Regions from separate parts of the Streptomyces sp. NPDC048659 genome, predicted to be linked through region 1. Evidence: riboswitches for the same ligand, from Rfam matches in the RefSeq annotation. Region 1 holds a riboswitch; each other region holds the start of a gene.

Region 1 (7,083 bases):
GTGCGCCCGCAGCGCCGCTCCGACGTCGAGGCGGCCCTCGGGCGCATCCGGGACACCGGCGTCCCGATCCTCAACATCGACCTGATCTACGGCATCGACGGCCAGACCGAGGAGACCTGGCGCCAGTCCCTCGACGCGGCGCTCGCCTGGCGGCCCGAGGAGCTCTACCTCTACCCGCTGTACGTCCGCCCGCTCACCGGTCTGGGCCGGCTGGGCCCGGGTCAGGACGCGGACCTGGAGTGGGACGCGCAGCGGCTGCGGCTCTACCGGTACGGCCGGGATCATCTGCTGGCGCAGGGCTACGAGCAGGTGTCGATGCGCATGTTCCGGCGCGCGGACGCGCCCGCCCTCGGCCCCGAGGACCACGCCTGCCAGACGGACGGCATGATCGGCCTGGGCTGCGGCGCCCGCTCGTACACCTCGCGGCTGCACTACTCCTTCGACTACGCGGTGGGCACCCGCGAGATCCGCTCGATCATCGACGCGTACACGGAGGCGCCGGACTTCTCGCGCGCCGAGGTGGGCCGCCGCACCGACCCGGACGAGGCCCGCCGCCGCCATCTGCTCCAGTCGCTGCTCCAGGCCCGGGGCATGGAGACCGCCGACTACGCGGCCCGCTTCGGCGGCGCGCCCGAGGCCGACTTCCCGGCCGAGCTGGCCCGCTTCGAGGCCCGGGGCTGGCTGGACGCGGACGCCCCGGCCGGGCTGCTCCGGCTCTCCCCCGAGGGCCTGGCGTACTCGGACGGGCTGGGCCCCGAGCTGTTCTCCCCGGCGGTGCGGGCGGCGATGGCCGCGTACGAGGCGAAGTAGCGGAGCCCGGAATGGATCTGACCCTGCTCTACCGGGGCCCGCTGGCCTCCTGCGACTACGACTGCCCGTACTGCCCCTTCGCCAAGCGCCGGGACAGCCGCGAGGCGCTGACGGCGGACCGGGCGGCGCTGGAGCGCTTCACCGGCTGGGCGGCGGAGCGGACGGAGGACCGGCTGCGGATCCTGTTCACGCCCTGGGGCGAGGGCCTGACGCGGTCGTGGTACCGGCGGGCGCTGGTCGGGCTGTCCCGGCTGCCGCACGTGGAGCGGGTCGCGATCCAGACCAATCTGAGCTGCCGCACGGAGTGGCTGGCCGAGGCCGACCCGGACACGGTGGCCCTGTGGTGCACCTACCACCCGGGCCAGACCCCGTACGAGCGGTTCCTCGGCAAGTGCCGGGCGCTCGCCGAGCGGGGGATCCGGTTCAGCGTCGGGATCGTCGGCCTGCCGGAGCACCTGGGCGCCGCGCGGCGGCTGCGGGCCGAGCTGCCGCCCGAGGTCTATCTGTGGGTGAACGCGGCGGACGGCCACACCTACACCGACGAGGAGGCCGGGGACTGGACGGTCCTCGACCCCCTCTTCCCTTACAGCAGGCGGCCGCACCGGTCGGCCGGGCTGCCCTGCCGCACCGGCGAGTCGGTCGTCTCGGTCGACGGCGACGGGACGGTGCGGCGCTGCCACTTCGTCAAGGCCGAGCTGGGCAACCTGTACGACGGCTCGTACCGGGCCGCGCTGCGCCCCCGCCCCTGCCCGCTCGGCGTCTGCGACTGCCACATCGGCTACGTCCACCTGGAGACGCTGCCGCTGTACGACGTGTTCGCCGGCGGGGTCCTGGAGCGGATCCCGGCCGGCCCGCCCTGGGCGCGGATCCCGGCCGGCCCGCCGGGGGTGCCTACAGGGGCATGAGGTCGGGGCGCTTGGCCTCGACGTGGTCGCCGGAGCTCTCGCCGCGCAGCCTGCGCCCGATCCACGGGACCAGGTACTCCTTGGCCCAGTGGATGTCGTCCTTGCGGACCTCCAGGGTGCCGCGCGGCGGCTGCGGCGGCCACGCCTGGTCCGGGTCGGCCGGCACCGGCAGGCCGAGGACCTGGGCGGCGCGCAGCGCGACCCGGGTGTGCCCCTCCGCCGACAGGTGGAGCCGGTCGTCGTCCCAGGCGCGCCGGTCCTGGACCGACCGCAGCGACCACAGGTCGAGCACCGGGCAGTCGTAGCGGTCCGCGATGGCCCGCACGTGCGCGGTGTAGGTGGCGATCTTCCCGCGCAGGTGCTTGAGGACCGGCACGTCGCGGGTGTCGAAGCCGGTCGTCACCATCACGGTGCCGACGGCGGAGGTCAGGTCCGCGACGGCGCGCTCGAAGCGCTCGGCGACGTCGTCGGGGTCGGTGCCGGGGCGGATGATGTCGTTGCCGCCGGCGCAGAAGGTCACCAGGTCGGGGGCGAGTTCCTTCGCCCTCGGGACCTGCTCCGCGACGATCTGGTCCAGAAGGCGCCCCCGCACCGCCAGGTTGGCGTAGCGGAAGGCGTCGTTCTCCGGCAGCTGGTCCGCGAGCAGGACCGCGAACCGGTCCGCCCAGCCGACGTACGTCCCGTCGGGGCCGGGGTCGCCGACGCCCTCCGTGAAGCTGTCACCGATCGCCGCGTACGACCCGAATGCGTTCTTGTCTGGTGTTCTCGAATCGTCTGCCACGGGAGCACATCTTTCCTTCACCGATGTGACCTACGCGACCGTAAGGAGGGGTTGACGGCGGGTGACATATGCCACCGATAAAGATTCTCCCAAGTCGGAATAGCCCGGAGGCCCGGCACGTGGGTGCCGGGCCTCCGGGTGGAATCCGTGGTGCGGGGCGGGTCAGACGCCGACGCCGTGCCGGCGCAGGACGGCCAGCGGGTCGATGTCGGAGCCGTACTCCGGCCCGGTGCGGATCTCGAAGTGCAGGTGCGGGCCGGTGACGTTGCCGGTCGCGCCGGAGAGGCCGATCTGCTGGCCGCCGCTGACGGTCTGGCCGGCGGAGACGGACAGCGAGGAGAGGTGGCCGTACTGGGAGAAGGTGCCGTCGGCGTGCTGGATGACGACCTGGTTGCCGTAGGCGCCGCCCCAGCCGGCGGAGTAGACGGTGCCGGGGCCGACCGCGCGGACGGTGGTGCCGGTGGAGGCGATGAAGTCGACACCGGTGTGGTAGCCGGAGGACCACATGGAGCCGGAGGCGCGGTACGGGGTGGAGACGCCGCCGCCCGCGATGGGGGTGACCCAGCCGGAGGAGGAGGTCTGGCCCGTCCCGGACGACGAAGAGGAAGACGACGAGGACGAGGACGACGACGAGGCGGCCGACGTGGCGGGGCGCTCGGTGCCGCGCGTGGCGCGGGTGTCCTCGCCGCCGCTCTTCGTGGTGCGCTCGGGGGCCGCCTTCGGCGCGGGCGCCGCCTTGGCGGTGGTCTTCGCGGGGTTCTTGGCGCCGAGGGTGAGCTTCATGCCGGGGAGGATCAGCGAGGGGTCCTCGCCGACGACCTGGCTGTTGTCGCGGTAGAGCTTCTGCCAGCCGCCGGCCAGCCGGTGCTCGGCGGCGATCTTCGACAGGTAGTCGCCGCGGACGACGGTGTACGCCTTCGGCGCGGCCGCGGCGGGCGCGGCGGCCGGGGCCTGGGCGGGGGTCTTGGCGGCGACGGCGACGGCGACGGCCTGCGGGGCCTTCGCGGCCGGGGCGGCCTGCTCGGCGGCGTGGGCGCCGGTCGCTCCGATCAGCGGCAGGGCGACGACGGCGCCGCCGGTGCCGGCGGCGACGAACCCGCGGGTGATCGGATTGGCCTTGGGACGGCGGTGCTTACCCTTCGCGGGCATGGCGGATTCCTCTCCGTCGCCTGCGAGGTGAGCTGTCGGGTTCGGACTGGAGCTGTCCGGCCGCGCTGTCGCGTGGCTTCACCCCGAGCCGTCCTTGAGGGGCCGGCGTACTACCTGGGTCCCCCGCTCCTGCCTGGTACGGGTGATGGGGATTCCGGTCGGCGGCAGGATTGGGCGGTCCGTCCGGATTGAGCGCGACGCTAGACGAGGCGGCGGGGCCCTAACAAGCCGCGCTTTTCAGGAATGTGCGTACGGACAGCTTTTACGGCCGGAATCGCGGTCACCCTCCGTGGATGACGGTCCCTCGATTTCCCTTTCCACAAGGGAATTCGGAAAGGTTGCCCCGCCACGGTCCGTCACGTGTATGACGCTGCTCACGCACCGGAGACCATCTCCCCCGCTATCAGGGCGCGTTATGCCTTAAGTCCTAATTCGGACAGATCGCGCATTCCCGTCAGAGGGGGTGCGGTCCGGGTCTCTCACCTGGATGATTGCCTCAGGAACCGATCTCACGACCAGGAGCTTCCGTGACCCACGCGACGACCGAGCCCGAGCTGACCGGCGTACGTAACTTCCGCGACCTCGGCGGGCTGCCGACGGTGGACGGCCGGAGCGTGCGCGCCGGGCGCCTCTTCCGCAGCGGTCACCTGGCGCACGCCACGGCGGAGGACGCGGAGTTCCTCGCCGCCCTCGGGCTGCACACCGTCTTCGACTTCCGCAACGAGGCCGACCGGCGGATGGAGGGCGCGGACGTCGAGCTGCCGGGCGTGCGGAACGTGAACATACCGCTCAACGACCCGGCCGACGGCAAGGAGTTCTGGAAGCTGGTGCAGACCGGCGACCTGACGCAGCTCGCCGGGATCCTGGGCGACGGCAAGGCGGCGGCCCGGATGTCCGAGTCGTACCAGAAGATGATCGTGGAGCGGACGGCGGAGCACAGCCGGATCCTGCACGACATGGCCGAGGAGAGCGTCCCGGCCCTGATGCACTGTGCCGCCGGCAAGGACCGGGCCGGGCTGTCGATCGCGATCACGCTGCTCGCCCTGGGCGTGGAGCGCGAGGCGATCGAGGCGGACTACGTGAAGTCGAACGAGCCGCACCGCCGCTACAAGGTGCGGCGCGAGTCCGAGGCCGCGGACGCGATGTCCCCGGAGGTGATGGAGCTGCTGAGCCCCCTCTTCGACGCGCGCGTCGAGTACCTGCGGGCCGCCTTCGCGACCATCGAGGAGACCTGGGGCTCGGTGGAGAACTACCTGTCCGAGGGGCTGCGGCTGGCCCCGGAGACCCGGGACCGGCTGCGCGAGCGGCTGCTCGCCGAGGCGTAGCCCCCGCTCGCCCGCCCCTCGCCTACTGCTTGCCGCCCATCGCGAACAGCAGGTAGAGGAAGCCGGCGAAGAGGTGACCGGCGATGAGGTAGGCGAACAGGCGGAGCACCAGCCCCTTGGGGAACTTGCCGTTGCCCCGCTCCTCGCCGGTGTCCGGTACGGAGTGCGCAGGAAGCTCGGACATGTCGGTCCTTTCCACGGTCGGGTACACGCTCGGATACGGGGGGGTCAGCGGCGGTGCGGGGTGCCGTCGCCGAGGCACAGCTCGGCGACGGGACTCTGCATCAGGGTGTGGACGAAGAGCAGCTCGGCCCCGGCGCGGGTGGCGGCGCCGATCCGGTGCGGGACGAGCGAGTCGAAGTGCGCGCTGTCCCCGGGATCGAGGACGTGCACGGCGTCGCCGAGCGCGAGGCGCACCCGGCCCTCCAGGACGTGGATCCACTCCTCGCCGGGGTGGACCCGCACGATGTCGGCCCGGGTGGCGTAGGGCACGTGGACCCGCAGGCACTGGAGGGCGCGCCCGGCGCCGCCGGCCTGGCGGTAGACCCAGCCGTCGGCCTCGACCGGGTCGGAGCGTCCGGCGCGGACGACGGGGTCGTGTCCGGGCGGGGTCTCCCCCAGCAGCTCCGAGACCGTCGTACCGTAGATACGGGACAGGGCGAGCAGCATCGGCAGCGAGGGCTGCCGGTTCCCCGTCTCCAGGCGGGACAGGTGGGCGGGCGAGAGCCCGGCCCGCTGGGCCGCGGCCTCCAGGGTGAGCCCCCGGCGGCGGCGCAGGGCCCGCAGCTGCGGGGCGACGTCCGGCAGGAGGTCGGGGGCGGCGAGGTCCGGGGAGGCTTCCCCGGGGACGTGGTCCATGCGTCCATTGCGCCAGCTTCGTGCCTCTGAGGCAAGTTTCTTGCCCCAGAGGCAAAAACCGTCCGGGCCCTCCCCGGCCCCGTTCCGGTCAGCGCTGGGCGACCGCCTGCTTGACCAGCGTCTTCCCGAAGTCCCACAGCAGCCCGCCGCCGCCGTGGGCGTCGTCCATGACCGCCGTGAAGGCGGTCACGAACCGGTCCACGTCGGCCTCGTCGATCACCAGCGGCGGAATCAGCTTGATCACCTCCAGGTGGTCCCCGGAGACCTGGGTGAGGATCCGGTGGCGCTGGAGCAGCGGGACCACGACCATCTGGGCGAAGAGTCCCTTGCGGGCCGCCTGGAGCATGGTCCAGCGGCTGCGCAGGCCCAGCGAGGAGGGCCGGCCGAACTCGATGCCGATCATCAGCCCGCGGCCCCGGATCTCCTTCAGCAGCTCGTAGCGCGGGACCAGCTCGCGCAGCCGGGAGGCGAGCAGGTCGCCGGTCCGCCGCACGTGGGCGACGGTGCCCTCGCTCTCCATGACCGAGAGGACGGCGAGCCCGGCGGCCATGGCCTGCGCGTTGGAGCCGAAGCTGGCCGAGTGGACCAGCACCCGGTCCATGGACGAGTAGACCTTCTTGAAGATCCAGTCCTTGCCGAGGGTGGCGCCGACCGGCACGTAGCCGCCGGAGAGCGCCTTGGCGACGCAGACCAGGTCCGGCTCGACACCCTCCTCGTGCTGGTAGGCGTAGAAGTCGCCGGTCCGGCCGAGGCCGGTCTGCACCTCGTCGGCGATCAGCAGCGCGCCGTGCCGGTGCAGCAGCTCCTGGGCGGCCCGCAGGAAGCCCGGCGGGGCCTCGTGCACGCCCTTGCCCTGAATCGGCTCCACCACGAAGGCGGCCACGTCGCCCTTGCGGAGCTCGCGCTCCAGGGCGTCGAGGTCGCCGAGCGCGATCGGCGTGTCGGGCAGCAGCGGGGCGAAGCCGTCCCGGAAGCCGTCCTCGCCGTTGACCGAGAGCGAGCCGGTGGTCAGCCCGTGGAAGGCGTGGGCGCAGTAGACGACCCTGGGCCGCCCGGTGGCGAAGCGGGCGAACTTGAGCGCGGTCTCCACCGCCTCGGTGCCGCTGTTGCCGAAGAAGACCCGGTCCAGATGCGGGCTGTGGGCCAGCAGCCGCTCGGCGAGCAGCCCGGGCAGCGGCGGGCAGTCGAAGCGGGTGAGGTCGGCGAGCCCGGCGTCGAGGACGTCGTGCAGCGCCCGGCGGACGACCGGGTGGTG
Region 2 (7,083 bases), on a different contig from region 1:
GACGACCTGATCTCGGGGCTCATCAAGGCGTCCGACCACGGCGAGCACCTCACCGAGAACGAGGCCGCCGCGATGGCCTTCATCCTTCTCTTCGCGGGCTTCGAGACCACCGTCAACCTCATCGGCAACGGCGTGTACGCGCTGCTGCGCGAGCCGGGGGAGCGGGCGCGGCTCCAGGAGTCGCTCGCGGCGGGGGAGACCGGGCTCCTGGAGACGGGCATCGAGGAGCTGCTGCGCTACGACGGGCCGGTCGAGATGGCGACCTGGCGGTTCGCCACCGAGGCGCTGACCCTGGGCGGCCAGGAGATCCCGGCGGGCGACCCGGTCCTGGTGGTGCTGGCCGCCGCCGACCGCGACCCGGCGCGCTTCGAGGAGCCGGACACGCTGGATCTGGCGCGCCGCGACAACCAGCACCTCGGCTACGGGCACGGCATCCACTACTGCCTGGGGGCGCCGCTGGCCCGCCTCGAAGGGCAGACGGCGCTGGCGACGCTGCTGACTCGCCTGCCGGACCTGCGACTTGGGGCCGATCCGGCGGAACTGCGGTGGCGCGGCGGCCTGATCATGCGTGGCCTGCGCACGCTTCCGGTGGAGTTCAGCGCTTCCCACAAAGCCGCGCGGGACTGAGCCCCGGGGCGGTCCTTCCCGACGGGCTTTCCGGTGGGCTTCCCGGCAAGCTTTCTGACGGACCGTCAGGAATGTGATCTTCGCGTGATCTCCGCTGCATCGACTTGTGACTCACGTTCGAATGCCGCTACGTTCACCGGCAGTCTCAGCAGTCACGCGAAAGGCAGTCCGTATGCGCTCCGGGAACGGACGACACCGCAGACCCCGTCAGGCCCCCGCCATCGTCGTCGCGGCGGGTGTCACCGGCTCGGCCATCGCCCTGCCGCTGCTCGCGGCCGGCTCCGCCGCCGCCGCGGACGCCCCGACCTGGGACCGGGTCGCCGAGTGCGAGTCGGGCGGCGCGTGGAGCGCCAACTTCGGCAACGGGCTCTACGGCGGCCTCCAGTTCACCCAGGAGGGCTGGGAGCGGCACGGCGGTCTCGCCTACGCGCCGAGCGCCGACCTCGCCAGCCGCGCGCAGCAGATCGCGATCGCGGACCGCGCCTTCGCCGCGGGCGACCCCCAGTGGGACACCTGCGCGCCGATCGCGGGCCTGACGAAGGACGGCCGCAAGCCCGCCGTGAACCCCGGGCCCGCCGCCAAGCCGAAGAGCTCCACCGGACCGGTCGCCGAGTCCAACCGGACCGACGGCACCCCGGCCGGCTCCGGGGGCAGCACCACCACCCCGGCCTCCCCGGTGACCCCGGCCACGCCCTCGGGGGGCACCACGACCCCGCCGGCGACCCCGGGCACCCCCGACGGCTCGGCGACCCCGGACCCGACCGGCACGCCGGGCACGCCGGACCCGACCGGTACGCCGGACCCGACCGGCACCCCCGTGACCCCGGGCACCCCGGGCACGGCCGACCCGACGGATCCGGCCACCCCCGGCTCCGGCAAGCACCGGGGTGACGCCGCCTCGGAGGAATCGGGCAATACGGACGTGACGCCCGAATCCGGGCGCCACGCGGCCCCGGCTGACGGATCGACGGACGGTACGGCCGTCGGCGGCCAGGGCGCGGAGAGCGCCGTCGCGGGGAGCAAGACGGTCAATTCCGGCAATGCGCCCAAGGTTGACGAATACACCGTCAGGCCGGGTGACAGTCTGTCGGACATCGCACAGGAGAACGCGCTGCCCGGCGGCTGGACCGCCCTCTACGACGCCAACAAGAAGACGGTCGGCGCCGACCCGGACCTCATCCTCCCTGGTCAGAGCCTTGAGTTGACGCCTGGAAAGACGGCGGCGGCGGAGTAGTCCGTACCTGAATGTCCGTTATGAGTAAGTGAGACATGGGTCTCTCTTGCCGAACTGGCGTGTCACGTCCGCAAACTTTGCTGAGGTCGCCCCTCACCTGCGAAAACACCCCGCACCGGGGAGCAAGTAGGGGCGATTTCACCGGGTTGATGGTCTTTGAACTTCCGCCGGGTCTATGTCTACGGTCATCACCGCTCGCCACCGCGGGCCCCGTCGACCGGTACGCCGAATCCTGCCGCCGACCGACGGGAAGTCGTCGCTGTCAAGCGCCGAAGGCAGGAGCGGGGGACCCAAGGTAAGTGCCGGCCCCGGCCGTTGAGACAGACGGCCGACGACCGGCTTGGGGTGAAGCCGCGTGCAAGGACACGCGGCCGGGCAACTCACTCGCCCGAACCCGACAGCTCACCTCGTAGGCGTCGGTGAGGAGAATTCCCATGCTGTTTTCCGGCAACAAGGGCAAGCACCGCCGCCCCTCCAAGGCCACCCGCGTCGCCACGCTCGTCGGCGTCACCGGTGTCGCCGTCGCCGCCCCGCTGATGACCGCGGGCACCGCCTCGGCCGCCACCGCCTCCGAGTGGGACCGCGTCGCCCAGTGCGAGTCCGGCGGCAACTGGTCCATCAACACCGGCAACGGCTACTACGGCGGCCTGCAGTTCTCGGCCTCCACCTGGGCCGCGTACGGCGGCACCGCCTACGCCTCGACCGCCAACCAGGCGTCGAAGTCCCAGCAGATCGCCATCGCCGAGAAGGTCCTCGCGGGCCAGGGCAAGGGCGCGTGGCCGAGCTGCGGCGTGGGCCTCTCCAACGCCTCGTACAACGGCGGCTCCGCGTCGACGGGCTCCTCCAGCTCGTCCTCCTCCTCTTCTTCCTCTTCTTCCTCCTCGTCGTCGTCGAAGCGCTCCACCGAGCAGCCGACGACCCGCAGCGAGCAGCGCCAGGCGCCGAAGCCCGCGCAGAAGAAGACCGAGTCCAAGAAGACCGTCACCACGCCCACCGGCAAGACGGTCAAGAAGGGCGACGGCGAGTACAAGGTCGTCGCCGGCGACACCCTCAGCAAGATCGCCCAGGCGCACGGCGTCAAGGGCGGCTGGGCCAAGCTCTTCGAGCTCAACAAGGGCGTCGTCGAGAACGCCGACCTGATCTACCCGGGCCAGCAGCTCCACCTGAAGTGAGCCTGACGACCCACCCGCGGTGACCACCCCGGTCCGGAGCGCCCTTCCCCCGTGCGCTCCGGTCCGGGGTTTCCCCGTCCCAGGCCCTTACCGGTGAGTAGTAAGGGGTCTTTCGTCCCTAGATGAGTGCCGTTGGGACCTTTTTCGTCCCAGGGGGCGGGCGTCCGGCTGGCCGGAGCGCCAGAGCCGGTTAGGCTCTTGTCGCAAGGCGAAACGAGACCTTGCACCACCGCGTCACACCCAGCGTCACATCCCAGAAGGAGATGCTCGTGCCGTCCATCGACGTCGTCGTAGCCCGGGAAATCCTGGACTCCCGAGGCAACCCCACGGTCGAGGTCGAGGTCGGCCTCGACGACGGCAGCACCGGCCGTGCTGCCGTTCCGTCCGGTGCCTCCACCGGTGCCTTCGAGGCCCTTGAGCTCCGTGACGGCGACCCCAACCGTTACCAGGGCAAGGGTGTCGAGAAGGCCGTCCTCGCGGTCATCGAGCAGATCGGCCCGGAGCTCGTCGGCTACGACGCCACCGAGCAGCGCCTGATCGACCAGGCCATGTTCGACCTGGACGCCACCCCGGACAAGTCCTCGCTCGGCGCCAACGCCATCCTCGGCGTCTCCCTCGCCGTCGCGCACGCCGCCTCCGAGGCGTCCGACCTGCCGCTCTTCCGCTACCTGGGCGGCCCGAACGCGCACCTGCTGCCCGTTCCGATGATGAACATCCTCAACGGTGGGTCGCACGCCGACTCCAACGTGGACATCCAGGAGTTCATGATCGCCCCGATCGGCGCGGAGTCCTTCTCCGAGGCGCTGCGCTGGGGCACCGAGGTCTACCACACCCTCAAGTCCGTCCTGAAGACCAAGGGCCTCTCCACCGGTCTCGGCGACGAGGGCGGCTTCGCCCCGAACCTGGACTCCAACCGCGCCGCGCTCGACCTCATCCTCGAGGCCATCAAGCAGGCCGGCTACGTCCCCGGCAAGGACATCGCGCTCGCGCTCGACTGCGCCGCCTCCGAGTTCTACAAGGACGGCAAGTACGAGTTCGAGGGCAAGTCCCGCTCGGCCGCCGAGATGACCGAGTACTACGAGGAGCTCGTCGCCGCGTACCCGCTGGTCTCCATCGAGGACCCGCTGTTCGAGGACGACTGGGCCGGCTGGAAGGTCATCACCGACAAGCTCGGCGCCAAGGTGCAGCTCGTCGGCGACGACCTCTTCGTCACCAACCCCGAGCGCCTCGCCCGCGGCATCGAGGAGGGCTCCGCGAACGCCCTCCTGGTCAAGGTCAACCAGATCGGCTCGCTGACCGAGACCCTCGACGCCGTCGAGCTCGCCCAGCGCAGCGGCTTCAAGTGCATGATGTCGCACCGCTCCGGCGAGACCGAGGACGTCACCATCGCCGACCTGGCCGTCGCCACCAACTGCGGCCAGATCAAGACCGGCGCCCCGGCCCGCTCCGAGCGCGTCGCCAAGTACAACCAGCTGCTGCGCATCGAGGAGATCCTCGACGACGCCGCGGTCTACGCCGGCCGCAGCGCCTTCCCGCGCTTCAAGGGCTGACAACACCTGCCGCAAGGCGCTTCCGTACGTCCCCGCACTCGGTCCCGTACCGTGTGCGGGGACGTACGTGTGAAGAGGGTCGGCAGTGGAAGGGGAGGCGTACGAGATGGCCGTGAAGGACCGGGACCGGTTCTCGACCGCGACCCGGATCAGGCTGCTCGGCGAGCAGACCGCCGCCCGTGTCTACCGCTCCCAGACCCGCCGCCAGGCCCGCCGCTCCCGGCTCACCGGCCGCGCGGCCTTCCTGGCCCTGGTGGTCTGCTCGCTGGTGGTGGCGCTCGCCTACCCCATGCGGCAGTACGTCTCCCAGCAGGGCGAGATCGCCGACCAGCAGCGCAAGGCCGCCGAGGCCGCCCGGCGGGTCGAGGAGCTGCGGGACGAGAAGGCCCGCCTCCAGGACCCCGCCTACGTGCGCCGGCTGGCCCGCGAGCACCTGCACTACGTGATGCCCGGCGAGACCGGCTTCACCGTGACCGACCCGGACGCGGAGCACCGGCCCCGCACCGACCAGGGCGCGACGGACCGCCCCTGGTACGACAACCTGTGGGACGGCGTGGACAGCGCCGACCGCCACTGAACCCAGGACCCACCATGGAAACGCCCCCTCCGCAGACCGCCCCCACCGAGCCGACCGACGCGGACGTCGCCGCGTTCGAGCAGCAGCTCGGCCGGCCGCCCCGTGGTCTGCGCGCCATCGCGCACCGCTGCCCGTGCGGCAACCCCGACGTCGTCGAGACCGCGCCCCGGCTGCCCGACGGCACGCCGTTCCCGACCACGTACTACCTGACCTGCCCCCGGGCGGCCTCGGCGATCGGGACCCTGGAGGCCAACGGGGTCATGAAGGAGATGCAGGCCCGGCTCGCCACCGACCCGGAGCTCGCCGCCGCCTACCGCGCCGCCCACGAGGACTACCTGCGCCGCCGCGACGCCATCGAGGTCCTGGAGGGCTTCCCGAGCGCCGGCGGGATGCCGGACCGGGTCAAGTGCCTGCACGTGCTCGTCGGCCACTCCCTGGTCGCCGGCCCCGGCGTGAACCCCTTCGGCGACGAGGCCCTGGCCATGCTGCCCGAGTGGTGGGCGAAGGGCCCCTGCGTGTCGCCGTGCGGCGAAGAGAAGGAGAGCGCCGAGTGACCCGGGTCGCCGGAATCGACTGCGGCACCAACTCCATCCGGCTGCTCGTCGCCGACGTGCACCCGGAGACCGGCGAGCTGATCGAGCTCGACCGCCGGATGACGATCGTCCGGCTCGGCCAGGGCGTCGACCGGACCGGCCGGCTGGCCCCCGAGGCCCTGGAGCGCACCTTCGCGGCCTGCCGGGAGTACGCGGCCGTCCTCGCGGAGTACGGGGTCGGCGCCGACCGGCTGCGCTTCGTCGCCACCTCCGCCTCCCGCGACGCGGAGAACCGGGCCGACTTCGTGAACGGCGTCGTCGGCATCCTGGGCGTCGAGCCCGAGGTGATCACCGGTGACCAGGAGGCCGCGTTCTCCTTCACCGGCGCCACGGGCGAGCTGACCGGCGACGACCGCCGGCTGGTCGTGGACATCGGCGGCGGCTCCACCGAGTTCGTCGTCGGCAACCGGCACGTCGAGGCCGCCCGCTCGGTCGACATCGGCTGCGTACGCCTCACCGAGCGGCACGTGCGGCACGACCCGCCGACCGCCGAGGAGGTCGCCGCGATCCGGGCCGACGTGCGCGCCGCGCTGGACCTGGCCGCCGAGACCGTGCCGCTCGGCGCCGCCGAGACCCTGGTCGGCCTGGCCGGCTCGGTCACCACGGTCGCCGCCGTCGCGCTGGGGCTCCCGGAGTACGACTCCACGAAGATCCACCACGCCCGGATCTCCCGCGCGCGGGTCGACGAGGTGCTGGCCCGGCTGCTCGGCTCCACCCACGACGAGCGCGCCGCGATCCCGGTGATCCACCCGGGCCGGGTGGACGTGATCATCGCCGGGGCGCTGGTCCTCGCCGAGATCATGGAGCGCGTGGGCGCCGCCGAGGTGGTCGTCAGCGAGCACGACATTCTCGATGGGATCGCGCTATCCGTCGCATAGCGGGCGCCTATGAGCCCTGACAGGGGCCCGTTCGCGACGTGTCGTCGGAAAAGTTCGTGAAGTTCTTCACAAGAGAAAGGGCCCTGTTGGAGCCCCAGGAGGACCATTGGTCCCTCCGAGGGGGTTCCCGGGGCCCTTTCGCAGGTCCGGAGGCCACTTCGCTCGATGTTTCCATCGTGTGAACGCACCCCACGGTTCTGCGTTGCGTAAGGCTCTCCGGGCCAGTTCACAGGGGGTGAACAACGTCCACCGGCACCCCGTGGTTCCTTTGCTGGACCATGACCTGGGTCACGTGGGCGGCGGAGTGTAGCAGAGGACCCCGGCAAGCTTGTGAAGGGGCGCACGAGCCACCCCCCGGGGAGGGGTGGATACTCGGATGCATGAGCACCACGGAGCGTCCCAGGATCCTCGTAGTAGGCGGCGGGTACGTAGGCCTGTACGCAGCTCGGCGC
Region 3 (7,083 bases), on a different contig from region 1:
GACCGGCTTGACGGCGGCGGTGCGGCGGGCGAGCCGGGTGAACTTCCGGGGGTTTCCGATCGACTCCAGGTAGAGGAGGACGACGTCGGTCGCGGGGTCGTCGTACCAGTGCTGGAGGAGGTCGTTGCCGGAGACGTCCGCCCGGTTCCCGGCGGAGATGAAGGAGGAGAGCCCGGCGCCGCGCCGGTGCAGTCCGGCGAGCAGGGCGATGCCGATGGCGCCGGACTGGGTGAACAGCCCGACGCGCCCGGCGGCCGGCATCTGGGGGGCCAGCGAGGCGTTCAGCCGGACGGACTCGGCCGTATTGATGATCCCGAAGGCGTTGGGCCCGATGATCCGCATCCCGTACGAGCGGGCCTGCCGCACCAGCGCGCGCTGGCGCTCGCGGCCCTCGGGCCCGCTCTCCGCGTAGCCGGCCGAGAGCACGACCAGGCCCCGCACGCCGTGCTCCCCGCAGGCGGCGACGACCTCGGGGACGCGCTCCGCGGGCACGGCCACGACGGCGAGGTCGACGTCCTCGCCGATGTCGGCGACGCCCCGGAAGGCGGGGACGCCCTCCAACTCGTGCGGCCCGTCCCCCAGGGCGCTGTTCACGGCGTGGACCCGGCCGGTGTAACCGGCGTCCAGGAGGTTGCGCAGCACGGCCCTGCCGACCCCTCCGGGGGTGCGGCCCACGCCGATGACGGCGACGGAGCCGGGGGTGAGGAGCCGCTGCACGGAGCGGGCCTCGGCGCGCTGCTCGCGGGCGCGCTGGACGGCGAGCGAGCGGTCGGTGGGCTCCAGGTCGAGGTGGAGGCGGACGGAGCCGTCCTCGAAGCTGCGCTTCTGGGTGTAGCCGGCGTCCGTGAACACCTTGATCATCTTGGTGTTCGCGGGCAGCACCTCGGCGACGAACCGGCGGATGCCCCGCTCCCGCGCGACCGCCGCGATGTGTTCGAGGAGCGCGGAGGCGACGCCCCGCCCCTGGTGGGCGTCCTGGACGAGGAAGGCGACCTCGGCCTCGTCGGCGGGGGCGGAGGCGGGGCGCCCCAGGGGGTTGATCCGGTCGTAGCGCACGGTGGCGATGAAGTCCCCGCCGACCGTGGCGGCGAGTCCCACGCGGTCCACGAAGTCGTGGTGGGTGAAGCGGTGCACGTCCTTGGCGGAGAGCCGGGGGTAGGGCGCGAAGAAGCGGTAGTACTTCGATTCGTCCGAGACCTGCTCGTAGAAGCTGACCAGCCGCTCGGCGTCGTCGGCGGTGATCGGGCGGATGCGCGCGGTGCCGCCGTCACGGAGGACCACGTCGGCTTCCCAGTGGTCGGGGTACGCGTGCTCCGGCTGTTCGGACTGTTCCGACGCGCTCTGCATGGGGCAAGACTACGACCGGGGTCCGACAGCGGCACCGGTCGCGCGGTGGGTGCCCGCCGTGCAAGGTAGGGAGGGCCTAAAGGCCGCCGACATCGGGCCGAAGGTCGGCACGAGCATCTCGCCTCCCGTGAGAGACTGGTCTAGACAACCGCTGAAAGTTGAAGGGCAACCACCATGGCTGAGCGCCGCGTCAACGTCGGCTGGGCCGAGGGCCTGCACGCCCGCCCCGCCTCCATCTTCGTCCGTGCCGCCACGGCCGCCGGCGTCCCCGTGACGATCGCCAAGGCTGACGGCAACCCGGTCAACGCCGCGTCCATGCTCGCGGTGCTCGGCCTGGGTGCCCAGGGCGGCGAGGAGATCGTGCTCGCTTCGGACGCCGAAGGCGCCGAGGCCGCGCTCGACCGCCTCGCGAAGCTGGTCGCCGAGGGTCTCGAGGAGCTTCCCGAGACCGTCTGATCCGTCTCCTCCCCGACGACGGATCACCAAGGGCCGTACTCGCCGGAATTCCGGCCGGTACGGTCCTTTCCGCTTCCCTGGAGTATTTTCCCACGGGCATTCCGCAGGCATTACGCAAGTCACCCTATTCGGCGGCACGAATTAGAGCGACCGCCGGAAATCCACTCCCCCTTGTATACGGCGCCCGCGTTAATTCCGCGGCCCCGCCGTGTTGACGACGTGTTGCGAAACCCTCACACGGGGGCGCTCCGGCCGCCGCGGCCGGTGCAGCGGAAGGGCGCGCTCCACGTGCAGCGCGGTCAGCGCGCGGGCCCTTTCCGCGTCCCCGCGCGCGACGGCGTCGACGATCGCCCCGTGCTCGGCCCACGCCTCCACGGGCCGGGTGGCCGGCTCGACCGCGTACATCCAGGCGATCTTGTGGCGCAGCTGGGTGAGGAGCGCGGTGAGCGGCGGGCTGCCGGACGCCTGGGCGAGCGTCTCGTGGAACCAGGAGCCGAGCGCGCGCAGGTCCTCCCCCTGGCCGCGCCTGGCCCGCTCCTGCCCCAGCCTGACCAGCCCGCGCAGCACCTTGAGGTGCGCGTCCGAGCGGCGCTGGGCGGCCCTGGCGGCTCCCAGCGGCTCCAGCAGGGTCCGTACGTCGAGCAGGTCCGCCGCCTCCTGGTCGGTGGGCTCGGCGACATGCGCGCCCGCGTGCCGCCGGGTGACCACGAAGCCCTCGGACTCCAGCGTGCGCAGCGCCTCGCGGACCGGGACGCGGGAGACCCCGTAGCGGCGCGCGAGCTGCTCCTCCGTCAGGCGGGCACCTCGCGCGAAGACGCCGGAGACGATGTCGTCCCGGATCGCCGTGCATACCGAGCGCGCGGGAACACGCATGTCCGACCTCCGTATGTGATCCGCTATTCGATCCGCTTCGAGCCTCTTCGATCCGCCCCTGCGACTCTATTGCAGGACGCCGGAATTTCCGATGCCACCCGATAATACGGAAACAAAAAAGAAGCCCCGGCTCGTTCGAGCCGGGACTTCTTCACAGAACGCACACGTCAGACGTGGACCCCGCGGGCACGCAGGTAGGAGACCGGGTTGACGTCCGATCCGTACTCGGCGCTCGTACGGGCCTCGAAGTGGAGGTGCGGGCCGGTCGAGTTGCCGGAGGACCCGGAGACGCCGATCTGGTCGCCGGGGGTGACCGTCTGGCCGACGGCGACGCCGATGGAGGCGAGGTGGCCGTACTGGGTGAACGTGCCGTCGTTCATCCGGATGACGATGTTGTTGCCGTACGCGCCGCCCCAGCCGGCCTCGACGACGGTGCCGGAGCCGACGGAGACGACCTTGCTGCCATAGGCGGCGTGGAAGTCGATGCCGGAGTGGCTGCCGGAGGACCAGAGCGAGCCGCCGGTCTTGTAGCCGGTGCTCACGTACGTGCCGGCGACGGGGAGCTGGAAGGAGTTCAGGCGCTTGCGCTCGGCCTCGCGGGCGGCGCGGGCCTCGGCCGCGCGGGCCTCCTTGGCGCGGGCCTCGGCCTTGCGCTTGGCCTCGGCGGCGGCCTTGACCCGGGCGGCGGCCTCGACGGCCTCCTTCTCCTGGGCATCGGCCTGGGCGTCGACGCGCTCGGCGATGGACTCGGCGGTGATCACCTGGGTGAGGCCGGTGTCCTCCGGAGAGGCGGGCTCCGCGTCGGCGGCGAACACCGGGGAGGCCAGGGTGCCGATGACGCCGGTCGTCGCGAGGGTCGCCACACCGGCGATGCCCACGGAGCGGCGCGCCATGCGGCTCGGACCACGATGCTTCCCGGTGGCACGGGTGAACGCCATGTAGTGGCTGATCCTTTCCTTCCCTCTCGCCTACCGGGTTAGCTGACGGGTTCGGAGCAGGAAGGTCTCCTACGGGCCCCTCCGCTCACCGAGCGAAGGCGTCCGATTCACCCCAGGGACTGCGATGGGTCCCCGGCTCCCCAGGCTCGCGCCTTACGGGGACTCGGCGATGACTGTCCGTTGCCGCGAATGCGGCGTCGTACAACGGCCGGACAGCCGGATCGACGCTAGGCCGATCTTCGGTCAATCGCCAAACAGACACGCTCTTTTGTAAGACATGCCACAGGGCAGAAGATCACACGCACGACAATACGGACAAAAAGGAGAACCCCGACGAACCAGGTCGTCGGGGTCTCCTCGTCCGCGTGACAGCGGCTCAATCAGCCGGTCACGACCGTCACTTCGCCGATGCCCAGGGCGCGCACCGGCTCCTCGATCTGCGCCGCGTCGCCGACGAGCACGGTCACGAGCCGGTCCACCGGGAAGGCGTTGACCACGGCCGCGGTCGCCTCCACCGTGCCGGTCTCGGCCAGCCGCGCGTACAACTGCGCCTGGTAGTCGTCCGCGAGGTGCTGCTCGACCTGGTCGGCGAGGGTGCCCGCGACGGAGGCGGCCGTCTCGTACTTGAGCGGGGCCACCCCCACCAGGTTCTGCACGGCCACGTCGCGCTCGGCGTCCGTCAGGCCCTCGGCGGCGAGGGTGCGCAGCACCTTCCACAGGTCGTCAAGTGCCGGGCCCGTGTTGGGGGTGTCCACCGAGCCGCTGATGGCGAGCAGCGAGACCCCGTGCCCCGCGTCGTCGGAGCGCAGCACCTGGCCGAAGGCGCGCACGCCGTACGTGTAGCCCTTCTCCTCGCGCAGGACGCGGTCCAGGCGCGAGGTGAGGGTGCCGCCGAGGCAGTACGTGCCGAGCACCTGGGCCGGCCACACGCGGTCGTGGCGGTCGGGGCCGACGCGGCCGAGGAGCAGCTGCGTCTGGACGGCGCCGGGGCGGTCCACGATGACGACCCGGCCGGTGTCGTCGGCCGTGACGGCCGGCATGGGGCGCCGGGTGCCGGCGTCGCCCGTCCAGGCGCCCAGCGTCTCCGCGAGCACCTTGTCGACGTCCACGTCCGTGAGGTCGCCGACGATGACGGCGGTGGCCGTGGCGGGCCGCACATGCGCGTCGAAGAAGGCGCGGACGGCGGTGGCGTCGATCGCCGCGACGGTCTCCTCGGTGCCCTGGCGCGGCCGGGACACGCGCGCGGAGGCCGGGAACAGCTCCTTGGAGAGCTGCTTGGCCGCGCGGCGGGCCGGGTTGGCCGACTCGTGCGGGATCTCGTCGAGCCGGTTGTTCACCAGCCGCTCGATCTCGGTCTCCAGGAACGCCGGGGAGATCAGCGCCTCCGAGAGCAGGCCGAGCGCCTTGGGCAGCCGGGAGACCGGGACCTCCAGGGAGACCCGTACGCCCGGGTGGTCGGCCGCCGCGTCCAGGGTGGCGCCGCAGCGCTCCAGCTCGGCGGCGAACTCCTCGGCGGTGTGCTGGTCGGTGCCCTCGGACAGGGCGCGGGCCATGATCGTGGCCACGCCGTCCAGGCCCTCGGGCTCGGCGTCCAGGGGGGCGTCGAGGGAGATCTCGACGGCCACCACCTGCTGGCCGGGGCGGTGGCACCGCAGCACCGTCAGCCCGTTGTCCAGGGCGCCGCGCTCCGGGGCCGGGAAGGCCCAGGGCTTGGCCTGGCCCGGCTGGGGCTGGGGGTGGAACGTCATGTTCGTCAAAGACGCGGCCGTGTCGGTCACTGGTCCGCTCCCTCTTCCTCGTCGCTCTCGCTGTCGCCGTCGGCGCCCACCGGCTCGTAGACCAGCGCCGCGCGGTTGTCCGGGCGCAGCGTGGCCTTGGCGACCTCCTGCACCTCCTCGGCGCTGATGTCGAGGACCCGGTGCACCGCGGTCAGGGCGAGCTGGGGGTCACCGAACAGCACCGCGTACCGGCACAGTTCGTCGGCGCGGCCGGCGACCGTGCCCAGCCGGTCCAGCCACTCGCGCTCCAACTGGGCCTGCGCGCGCTCCATCTCCTCGGGTGTCGGGCCCTCGGCGGCGAAGCGGGCCAGCTCGTCGTCGACGGCCGACTCGATCTGGGGCACCTCGACGCCGCCGGACGCCTTCACGTCCAGCCAGCCGAGCGAGGGCGCGCCGGCCAGCCGCAGCAGGCCGAAGCCGGCGGCGACGGCGGTGCGGTCGCGGCGGACCAGCCGGTTGTGCAGGCGGGAGGACTCGCCGCCGCCGAGGATCGTCAGCGCCAGGTCGGCGGCGTCGCACGCGCGGGTGCCGTCGTGCGGCAGCCGGTAGGCGGCCATCAGCGCGCGGGCCGGGACCTCCTCCTCGAGGACCTCGCGCAGCTGCTCGCCGATGACCTCGGGGAGCTCGCCGGAGCGCGGCGCGGGCTTGCCGTCGTGGCCGGGGATCGAGCCGAAGTACTTCTCGACCCAGGCGAGCGTCTGCTCCGGGTCGATGTCGCCGACGACCGAGAGGACCGCGTTGTTCGGCGCGTAGTACGTGCGGAAGAAGTTCCGCGCGTCCTCCAGGGTGGCCGCGTCCAGGTCGGCCATGGAGCCGATGGGCGTGTGGTGGTACGGGTGGCCCTCGGGGTAGGCGAGGGCGGTGAGGCGCTCGAAGGCGGTGCCGTACGGCACGTTGTCGTAGCGCTGGCGGCGCTCGTTCTTGACGACGTCGCGCTGGTTCTCCATCGACTCGTCGTCGAGGGCGGCCAGCAGCGAGCCCATGCGGTCGGCCTCCAGCCAGAGCGCGAGCTCCAGCTGGTGGGCCGGCATGGTCTCGAAGTAGTTGGTGCGCTCGAAACTGGTGGTGCCGTTGAGGGAGCCGCCGGCGCCCTGCACCAGCTCGAAGTGGCCGTTGCCGTGGACCTGCTTCGAGCCCTGGAACATCAGGTGCTCGAAGAGGTGGGCGAGGCCGGTGCGGCCCGCGACCTCGTGACGCGAGCCGACGTCGTACCAGAGGCAGACCGCGGCGACCGGGGTCAGGTGGTCCTCCGAGAGCACCACGCGCAGGCCGTTGGCCAGCCGGTGCTCGGTCGCTGTCAGGCCGCCGGAGCCGGCCTCGGCCGTGGCCGTGTGACCCATGGGCATGTACGTCCCTTCGATCGCGATGTGAAGTCCTGCCACTGTATGCAAGCGCGCCGACACCTGGCGAAGTTCCCGTCCCCCGCCGACGTCCCTCTTCCGGGTCGCGGAGGGGCGCGACGGTGACCCCGAGGGCCGTCAGGCACGGGTCGCGGTGCCGGTTGTCAGCGGGACGGTCCACAATGGTCCGCGTCAGATCAACCTTGTTGGTGAAGGAGCCGCAGCCGCGATGGCCCGCCGCAGCACGAAGACACCGCCGCCGGACGACGCGTTCGAGGAGCGAATCCTCGACATCGACGTCGTCGACGAGATGCAGGGCTCCTTCCTCGAGTACGCGTACTCGGTGATCTA
Region 4 (7,083 bases), on a different contig from region 1:
AGGGGAACTCCCGCGTCTCGAAGGGCACCCCGCCGACGCCCAGCGGAGCGCCCTCCGACAGCTCCAGCAGCCGGGGCGCCCGGCCCGCCGCGACGTGCACGGGCGGCGGATGTCCGGCGTTCGCGACGCGGCAGCTCCCGCTGTACGGGTCGTACACGGCGCACACGCAGGTGGCCATCGCCTCGTCCAGCTCGGCGGCGGTGCGGTCCAGGTGCTCCAGGACGACGGCGGGCGCGAGGCCGAGCGAGGCGAGGGTGCGGGCCGCGGTACGGAACTGGCCCATGGTCGCGGCCGCGTTGATGCCGCTGCCCATGACGTCGCCGACGACGAGCGCCGTCTTGCCGTCGGGCAGCGGGATCGCGTCGAACCAGTCGCCGCCGACCTCGACCGACTCCGACGCGGGCTGGTAGCGGTAGGCCACGTCGAGGCCGTTGAGCCGGGGCGGGCCGTGCGGCAGCAGGTGCCGCTGGAGGGCCAGGGCGGCCTGGCTCTGGTGCCGGTACCAGCGCGCGTTGTCGATGGCGACGGCCGCGCGGGCGGCCAGCTCCCCGGCCAGCAGCACGTCGTCCTCGTCGAAGGGCACCGAGTTCCTGGCCCGCTTCAGGTCCAGGACGCCGAGCACGACGCCTCGGGCGCGCAGCGGGACGGCGAGGTAGGAGTGGATGCCCGCGCGGCGCAGCAGCGCGGCGGTGGCCTCTCCGCTGGCGATCCGCGGCAGGTCGGCGTCGGTGACGTGCCGCACGAGGACCGGGCGGCCGGTGCGGGCGCACTGGGTGACCAGCCGCTCGGCGCCGTAGCGGGCGGGCTCGCCCACCGGGTCGGCGGCCTCCTGCGCCGGGGTGGGGTACGCGGCCGTGACCGCGAGGGCCCGGAACACGGCCGGGCCCGAGGTCCGGGCGGGTCCGGGCTGGGTGAGGATGTCCTCCAGGACGTCCACGGCCGCGATGTCGGCGAACTCGGGCACCACGAGGTCCGCCAGCTCGTGCGCGGTCAGGTCCAGGTCGAGGGTGGTGCCCACCCGCTCCGAGGCGTCCGCGATGACCGCGAGGCGGCGCCGGGCCCGGGCCGCGGTCCTGGCCGCGGCGTGCTGCTCGGTGATGTCGCTGACCGAGGCGGCTGCGCCCATGACCCGGCGCTCCGGCGTCTCCAGCCGGTAGAGCGAGACCGACCACACCCGCTCCTCGCCACCGGGCCCGCGCACGCCCCGCACGGTGAGGGAGCGGACGGGCTCGCCCGTCCGCAGGACCTCGCCGAGCGCCGCCGCCAGCGCCTCGGCGTCCGGCGAGTCGACCGCCTCCGTGACGGTCCGGCCCAGGTGCGCGGCGGCGGGCCGGCCGTCGATGCGCTCCAGCGCCGGATTGACCAGGACGAAACGGAGGCCGTGATCGACCACGGCGAGCCCGATGGGGGAGTGGCCGACCAGCAGCGAGGACAGCGACAGGTCCCGCTCCGCCCGGCGGGCGGCGGCCCGGTCCGCGGCGAGCCCGAGGACGTACGGCCTGCCCCGCTCGTCCTGGAGGCGCGTGGCGCGGAACTCGACCGGGACCGTGCGCCCGTCCCTGTGCCGTACGGGGAAGACCCCGGCCCGGGGCCCGCCGCCCGAGGCCACGCGCGCGATCAGGGACCGCACCGGCTCCCGGTGCCGCTCCGCCACCAGCAGCGCGACGGCGTCGCGACCCAGGGCCTCGGCCGTGGGATGGCCGAAGAGCTCTTCCGCCCGGGGGCCCCACAGGACGATCCGGCCGTCCTCGTCGAGGAGGACGGCGGCGACGCCGAGCACGTCGAACGGGCCGCCCGGCTCCGGGGCGAGATCGCCGTCCGCCGGGTCCGGGCCGGCAGGGAAGTCCGCCGCGCTCATCCAGACCGTGTCCCTCCTCCGCCCCGCAGCCGGCTTCTCCATCATCCCGCCGCGGAAGCGGACCGCCAGTCGTGTGGTCCGCCCGCGCTCGTCGTGCGGACCAAAGCCGCCCGCCTCACCACCCCAAACTAAATGGATCCGGACATATCCGTTTAAGTATTCCTCGGTGATCTGAGTCACGGCGGGCCGAATTCCTCGCGCCCTGGCGCGGTGTCAGGGGCGGGCGCCCGGAGAAGAGTTGGCGAGTTGGATCACCGGGCCGTGATCACCCCGGTCCGGCCTCCTAAAAGATCTGCTTGCTTTTGCGAATCAGGCCCTTGTTCCGGCTCTTCGGATTCGCCTACGGTCACCCGTCATCCGGGTGGAACGCCGAATCCTGCCGCCGCCCGGGCACCACACTCACCCACCCGAGAACGGCAGGAGCGGGGGACCCAAGGTTCGCCGCCGCCCCGTGTCCGGGGCGGCTCGGGGTGAAGCCGCGCAGCCGTGCGGCCGGGCAGCTCCTGCCCGAACCCGACAGCTCACCTCGCAGGCGAAGGAGAGGACTCTCGCCATGCGTGGACCCGGGAAGCACCGCCGCCCCAAGAACACCCCGCTCGCCCGCGGCCTGGCCGTCGTCGGCATCACCGGCGGCGCCGCACTCGTCCTGCCGCTCGCCGCGGCGACCGGAGCCGCCGCCGCGACCCCGCAGGCGGCGCTGACGGCCCAGGCAGCCCAGACAGCCCAGATAGCCCAGACGGCCCGGACGGCGCCGGCCGTGCAGGCCGTCCAGACCACGCAGACCACGCAGGCCGCACAGGTCGTCGCGATCGGAAAGATCGCAACGGTTCAGCAGGGCGGGAAGGCCACCTACTCGGTCGTCGCGGGGGACTCGCTCTCGAAGATCGCCCGCCAGCACCAGCTGAGCGGCGGCTGGAAGCAGCTCTACCGCGACAACCGCGCCGCCGTCGGCGCCGACCCCGGCCTCATCCACCCCGGCCTGCGCCTCTCCCTCGGCGCCGCGACCGCTGCCACCGGCGGCGGAGCCGCGGCCACCGCTCGCCCGGCGGTCGCGCCCGCGGTCTCCACCGAGGTGGTCCAGGCGGCGGCGAAGACCCCCGCGGCGCCGTCCGCCCGGTCCGCCACGTCGGTCTCCTCGGCGGCGGCGGCGACATCGGCGGCGACCTCGGCCGTCTCGTACACGGACGACCTGGACGGCTGGATCCGGGAGGCCCTCGACATCATGGGCCGCAACGGCATCCCGGGCAGCTACGACGGCATCTACCGCAACATCATGCGCGAGTCCTCGGGCAACCCGCTCGCCCTGAACGACTGGGACTCCAACGCCGCCGCCGGCACCCCCTCCAAGGGCCTGCTCCAGGTGATCGAGCCCACCTTCCAGGCTTACCACGTCCCCGGCACCGCCTACGACCTCTACGACCCGGTCGCCAACATCACCGCCGCCTGCAACTACGCCGCCGACCGCTACGGCTCGATCGACAACGTCTTCGGCGCCTACTGACCCCCCCTCCTCGCGGCGGCCGGGGCATCATGGGGGCGTCACGGCCGGAAGGAGCGCTCGTATGACGGGCTGGAACGCGAGGAACATCCCCGACCAGCGGGGCCGCACCGCGGTGGTCACCGGGGCCAACAGCGGCATCGGCTACGTCACCGCCCGCGAACTGGCCCGCGCCGGCGCGCACGTCGTGCTCGCCTGCCGCAGCAGTGCCCGGGGCGAAGCGGCCCGCGACCGGCTGCGCACCGAAGTCCCGCACGCGGAGGCGGAGTTCGCCCGGCTCGACCTGGGCGACCTCGCCTCCGTACGGGCCTTCGCGGCCGCCTTCGCGGAGCGCTCCGACCGGCTCGACCTGCTGATCAACAACGCCGGGGTGATGGCCCTCCCGCAGGGCCGCACCACCGACGGCTTCGAGACCCAGTTCGGGGTGAACCACCTCGGCCACTTCGCGCTCACCGGGCTCCTCATGCCCCTGCTGCTGCGCACCCCCGACGCCCGGGTCGTCAGCCTCTCCAGCGGCTTCCACGCCCTGGCGGACCTGGACCACGACGACCTCAACGCGGAACGCGGCTACCGCCGCTGGATCGCGTACGGGCGCTCCAAGACGGCGAACCTCCTCTTCATTCACGAGCTGGCCCGCCGCCTCGACGCCGCCGGGTCCGGCGTCGTGGCCGCCGCCGCCCACCCCGGCTACGCCGCCACCAACCTCCAGACCGCCGGGCCCCGCCAGGAAGGCCGCAAGGCCGCCGAGCGGCTGATGGAGCTGGGCAACCGGGTCATCGCGCAGCCCGCCGCCACCGGCGCCCTGCCCACCCTGTACGCGGCCACCGCCCCCGGTGTGCGCCCCGACGCCTTCATCGGCCCGAGGCTGGGCTGGCGCGGCGCGCCCGTCCGGTCCTGGCGGGCCCGCTGGACGCTGGACGACGCCTCCGGCGAACGCCTGTGGACCGCGTCGGAGGAGCTGACGGGGGTCCGCTACGACGCCCTGACGGGGAGGCCGTAAGGGGGGAAGCCGTAAGGGGGAGGCCGTAAGGGGGAGGCCGTGACGGTGAGGCGCTGACGGGAAGGCCGTGAGGGGGGGACTCCCCGTCAGGCCAGGAACTCCCCGTCGCGGGCCACCACGACGCCGCCGTGCACGACGAGGTCCCGGCGCGGCATGTCCACCACGACCTGCGGCAGGCACTCGCCCCGTACGAGGACGAAGTCGGCCGGCGAACCGGGCCGCAGGTCGGCGTGGGGCAGGCCCATGACGTCGGCGCCGCCGTCGGCGGCCACGCCGTAGCAGTCCGCCAGCTCCTCGTCGAGGCGGACGTCGGTCACCCAGCCCAGCAGGTGCGCGCGGTGCATCATGTCCGCGTTGCCGAACGGGCTCCAGGAGTCGCGGACCCCGTCGGAGCCGAGCCCGACCCGTACGCCGTGCTCGCGCAGCCGCGCGATCGGCAGCACCAGCGAGTCGGACGGGGCGACGGTGGTGAGGGCGATGTCCTGGGCGCCCAGGTCGGCCGCGATCGCGCCGAGCTCGCGGTCGGACAGGGCGGGCAGGCAGAACACGTGGCTGACCGTGACCTTGCCCGCGAGGGAGAGCGCGCGGGTGCGCTCGATGATGCCACGCATGGCCCGGATGCCCCGCTCGCCCTGGTCGTGCAGGTGGATGTCCACGCCGACGCCGTGGCGGTCGGCGATGCCGAAGACGAGGTCGAGCTGTTCGTCCAGGGCGTTGTCGAAGCCGATCGGGTCGATGCCGCCGATCATGTCCACGAGCCCGGCCCGGGCCGCCTTCTCCAGGAGCGCCGCCGTTCCCGGGGTCCGTACGACGCCGTGCTGCGGGAACGCCACGATCTGCACGTCCAGCGCGTGCCGCAGCCGCTTCCGCGCCTCGGCCAGCCCCTCGACCCCGGCCAGGCCGTAGGCCGGGGCCACGTCGGCGTGGGCGCGCATCGCCCGGGTGCCGCGCGCCACGGCGTGGGACATCAGGCCGTACGCGCGCTCGGCGACCGGCCGCCGCTGGGCGCGGAACAGCTCCACGTCCTGGGCGACGTAGTCGGCGATGCCGTCGGCGGGCCGCCGGGAGACCCAGGAGCCGCCCCAGGTCGTCTTGTCCGGGTGGATGTGCGCGTCCACGAGCGACGGCAGGGCGATCCGGCCGCCGCCGTCCACGACCTTGGCTCCGCGCGGCGCGGGCCCGGCCGACACCCGCCCGTCGACGACGACCAGGTCGACCGCCTTCGCCGCGCCGTAGGGCCGCACGTCGCGGAAGACGACCGTACGGTCCCGGTGCCCCGCGGCACCGGCGGGCGCGGGAGCCGCGGCGGCGGGGGTGGCTCCGGCGCCGACGGCGGCCGTGGTGCCGGCCAGGGCGGCGGCCCCGGCACCGGCGAGCATCGTGCGGCGGGACAGCGCGGGCGTGGGAGCGGAGGCGGGGGACGACGGCTGCATGGGGACTCCTGGGCAGGGGACCAACGGCTTCCGATTTTTGTATACCAAGCGGCGCGCGCCGAACAAGGGTGAGCGAGAAATCCCTGCATCGTCTGGTGATCGGGGTGCAGAGGGTGGGCTTGGCGCCAGTCTTGGTATACAAATACCTTCAGCTGTCGCCGAAGAGGGACCGCAGCGCGACCGCCCTGCTGTCCCGTACGTGCAGGAGGGTGGCGGCGCCCGCCGCCTCCGCGTCCCCGGCCGCGATGTGCCGGAACATCTCCGCGTGCTGGGCCCGCATGTGCGCGGGCTCCTCGCGCAGGCCGAACAGCAGCCGCAGCTGCCAGCTCAACTGCTCCATCACGCGGCCGAGCAGGGGGTTGCCCGCCATGGCGACGATCCCCTCGTGGAAGGCCGTGTGCGCGGCGACCTCGCGCGCGCCCTCGGGCTCGGCCGCCGCCGACTCCGCCTGGTGCAGCGTCGCCTCCAGCGCCGTCAGGCCCGCCGGGTCGCTCGCCGCGGCGACCCCGGCCGCGAGCCGCGACGCCTGGACGGCAAGCGGCTCCCACACCTCGTACAAGTGCTCCACGTCTGCGCGTTCCAGCCGCCGGACGCGTACGCCGCTGTGCGGGAGCAGTTCGAGGAGCCCTTCGGCCACGAGGGCGCGCAGGGCCTCGCGGACGGGTACGCGGGACATGCCGAGCTCCTCGGCGACCTCCCGCTCGACGAGGCGGGCGCCCTGCGCGTACCGCCGGTCGACGATGCGCTGGAGGACCGCCTCGCGCGCCTGCGCGCCGAGCGGGCCTGATCCGGTCGATCCGGTCGCCTTGGCCGCCGTCCCGGCCCTGCCGCTGTCCGCCACCGTGTCCGACCTCTTCCGTGCCGTGCCCTTGCCGTGCCCTGTCGCGCCGCGCCTTGCCGTGCTGTGCCGGGACCGCCGAGGGCCCGCCGCGCCGAGGATACGACGGGCGGGCCCTCGGGCGGCGCGGTTCAGGCGCCTGCGGTCGCCGGGGCGCGCCCGGCGGCGGGCGCGGGTGCCGCCGCGTCGCCGGTGTCCCGGGCGGCGCGCAGGCCGAAGCGGGCGATCACGGCGACGAGGGCGAAGGCCGCCGCCCCGATCCAGAACGTGAGCGTGAAGCCGGACTCGGCGGGCAGCGGCGGGACGCCGGCCGGCAGGTGCGCCACCGTCTGCGAGGCGAGGATCGTGGTGACGACGGCGCTGCCGATCGCGCTGCCGGTGGAGCGCGAGATGGAGTTGATGCCGTTGGCGATGCCGCTCTGGTGGTGCGGGACGCTCGCCATGATGACGGCCGGC

The links. Region 1 has a riboswitch for cyclic di-AMP ahead of AB0C99_RS14765 (LysM peptidoglycan-binding domain-containing M23 family metallopeptidase). Riboswitches for the same ligand answer to the same signal wherever they lie in the genome.
Region 2: linked by a shared signal. The riboswitch ahead of AB0C99_RS22445 (transglycosylase family protein) and the one ahead of AB0C99_RS14765 (LysM peptidoglycan-binding domain-containing M23 family metallopeptidase) in region 1 are both predicted to bind cyclic di-AMP.
Region 3: linked by a shared signal. The riboswitch ahead of AB0C99_RS25150 (M23 family metallopeptidase) and the one ahead of AB0C99_RS14765 (LysM peptidoglycan-binding domain-containing M23 family metallopeptidase) in region 1 are both predicted to bind cyclic di-AMP.
Region 4: linked by a shared signal. The riboswitch ahead of AB0C99_RS29160 (LysM peptidoglycan-binding domain-containing protein) and the one ahead of AB0C99_RS14765 (LysM peptidoglycan-binding domain-containing M23 family metallopeptidase) in region 1 are both predicted to bind cyclic di-AMP.

What each region holds. Positions count from the first base shown of each region.
Region 1 covers NZ_JBEZHM010000016.1:2,992-10,074, forward strand. The annotation lists gene AB0C99_RS14750 (STM4012 family radical SAM protein) at 1-810, shown strand, start outside; gene AB0C99_RS14755 (STM4011 family radical SAM protein) at 822-1,715, shown strand; gene AB0C99_RS14760 (SGNH/GDSL hydrolase family protein) at 1,702-2,496, opposite strand; gene AB0C99_RS14765 (LysM peptidoglycan-binding domain-containing M23 family metallopeptidase) at 2,659-3,645, opposite strand; cyclic di-AMP (ydaO/yuaA leader) riboswitch at 3,650-3,800, opposite strand; gene AB0C99_RS14770 (tyrosine-protein phosphatase) at 4,173-4,970, shown strand; gene AB0C99_RS14775 (DUF6126 family protein) at 4,993-5,154, opposite strand; gene AB0C99_RS14780 (helix-turn-helix domain-containing protein) at 5,199-5,828, opposite strand; gene AB0C99_RS14785 (aspartate aminotransferase family protein) at 5,917-7,083, opposite strand, start outside.
Region 2 covers NZ_JBEZHM010000029.1:80,496-87,578, reverse strand. The annotation lists gene AB0C99_RS22455 (cytochrome P450) at 1-627, shown strand, start outside; gene AB0C99_RS22450 (transglycosylase family protein) at 800-1,861, shown strand; cyclic di-AMP (ydaO/yuaA leader) riboswitch at 2,119-2,292, shown strand; gene AB0C99_RS22445 (transglycosylase family protein) at 2,296-3,033, shown strand; gene eno (phosphopyruvate hydratase) at 3,297-4,583, shown strand; gene AB0C99_RS22435 (septum formation initiator family protein) at 4,690-5,160, shown strand; gene AB0C99_RS22430 (DUF501 domain-containing protein) at 5,175-5,714, shown strand; gene AB0C99_RS22425 (Ppx/GppA phosphatase family protein) at 5,711-6,631, shown strand; gene AB0C99_RS22420 (NAD(P)/FAD-dependent oxidoreductase) at 7,012-7,083, shown strand, end outside.
Region 3 covers NZ_JBEZHM010000036.1:27,559-34,641, forward strand. The annotation lists gene AB0C99_RS25135 (GNAT family N-acetyltransferase) at 1-1,347, opposite strand, end outside; gene AB0C99_RS25140 (HPr family phosphocarrier protein) at 1,522-1,803, shown strand; gene AB0C99_RS25145 (GntR family transcriptional regulator) at 1,993-2,676, opposite strand; gene AB0C99_RS25150 (M23 family metallopeptidase) at 2,844-3,614, opposite strand; cyclic di-AMP (ydaO/yuaA leader) riboswitch at 3,627-3,793, opposite strand; gene AB0C99_RS25155 (pitrilysin family protein) at 3,995-5,362, opposite strand; gene AB0C99_RS25160 (pitrilysin family protein) at 5,389-6,738, opposite strand; gene AB0C99_RS25165 (DNA topoisomerase IV subunit A) at 6,962-7,083, shown strand, end outside.
Region 4 covers NZ_JBEZHM010000047.1:24,065-31,147, forward strand. The annotation lists gene AB0C99_RS29155 (SpoIIE family protein phosphatase) at 1-1,858, opposite strand, end outside; cyclic di-AMP (ydaO/yuaA leader) riboswitch at 2,249-2,406, shown strand; gene AB0C99_RS29160 (LysM peptidoglycan-binding domain-containing protein) at 2,412-3,359, shown strand; gene AB0C99_RS29165 (oxidoreductase) at 3,421-4,356, shown strand; gene AB0C99_RS29170 (amidohydrolase family protein) at 4,443-5,789, opposite strand; gene AB0C99_RS29175 (GntR family transcriptional regulator) at 5,938-6,630, opposite strand; gene AB0C99_RS29180 (MFS transporter) at 6,759-7,083, opposite strand, start outside.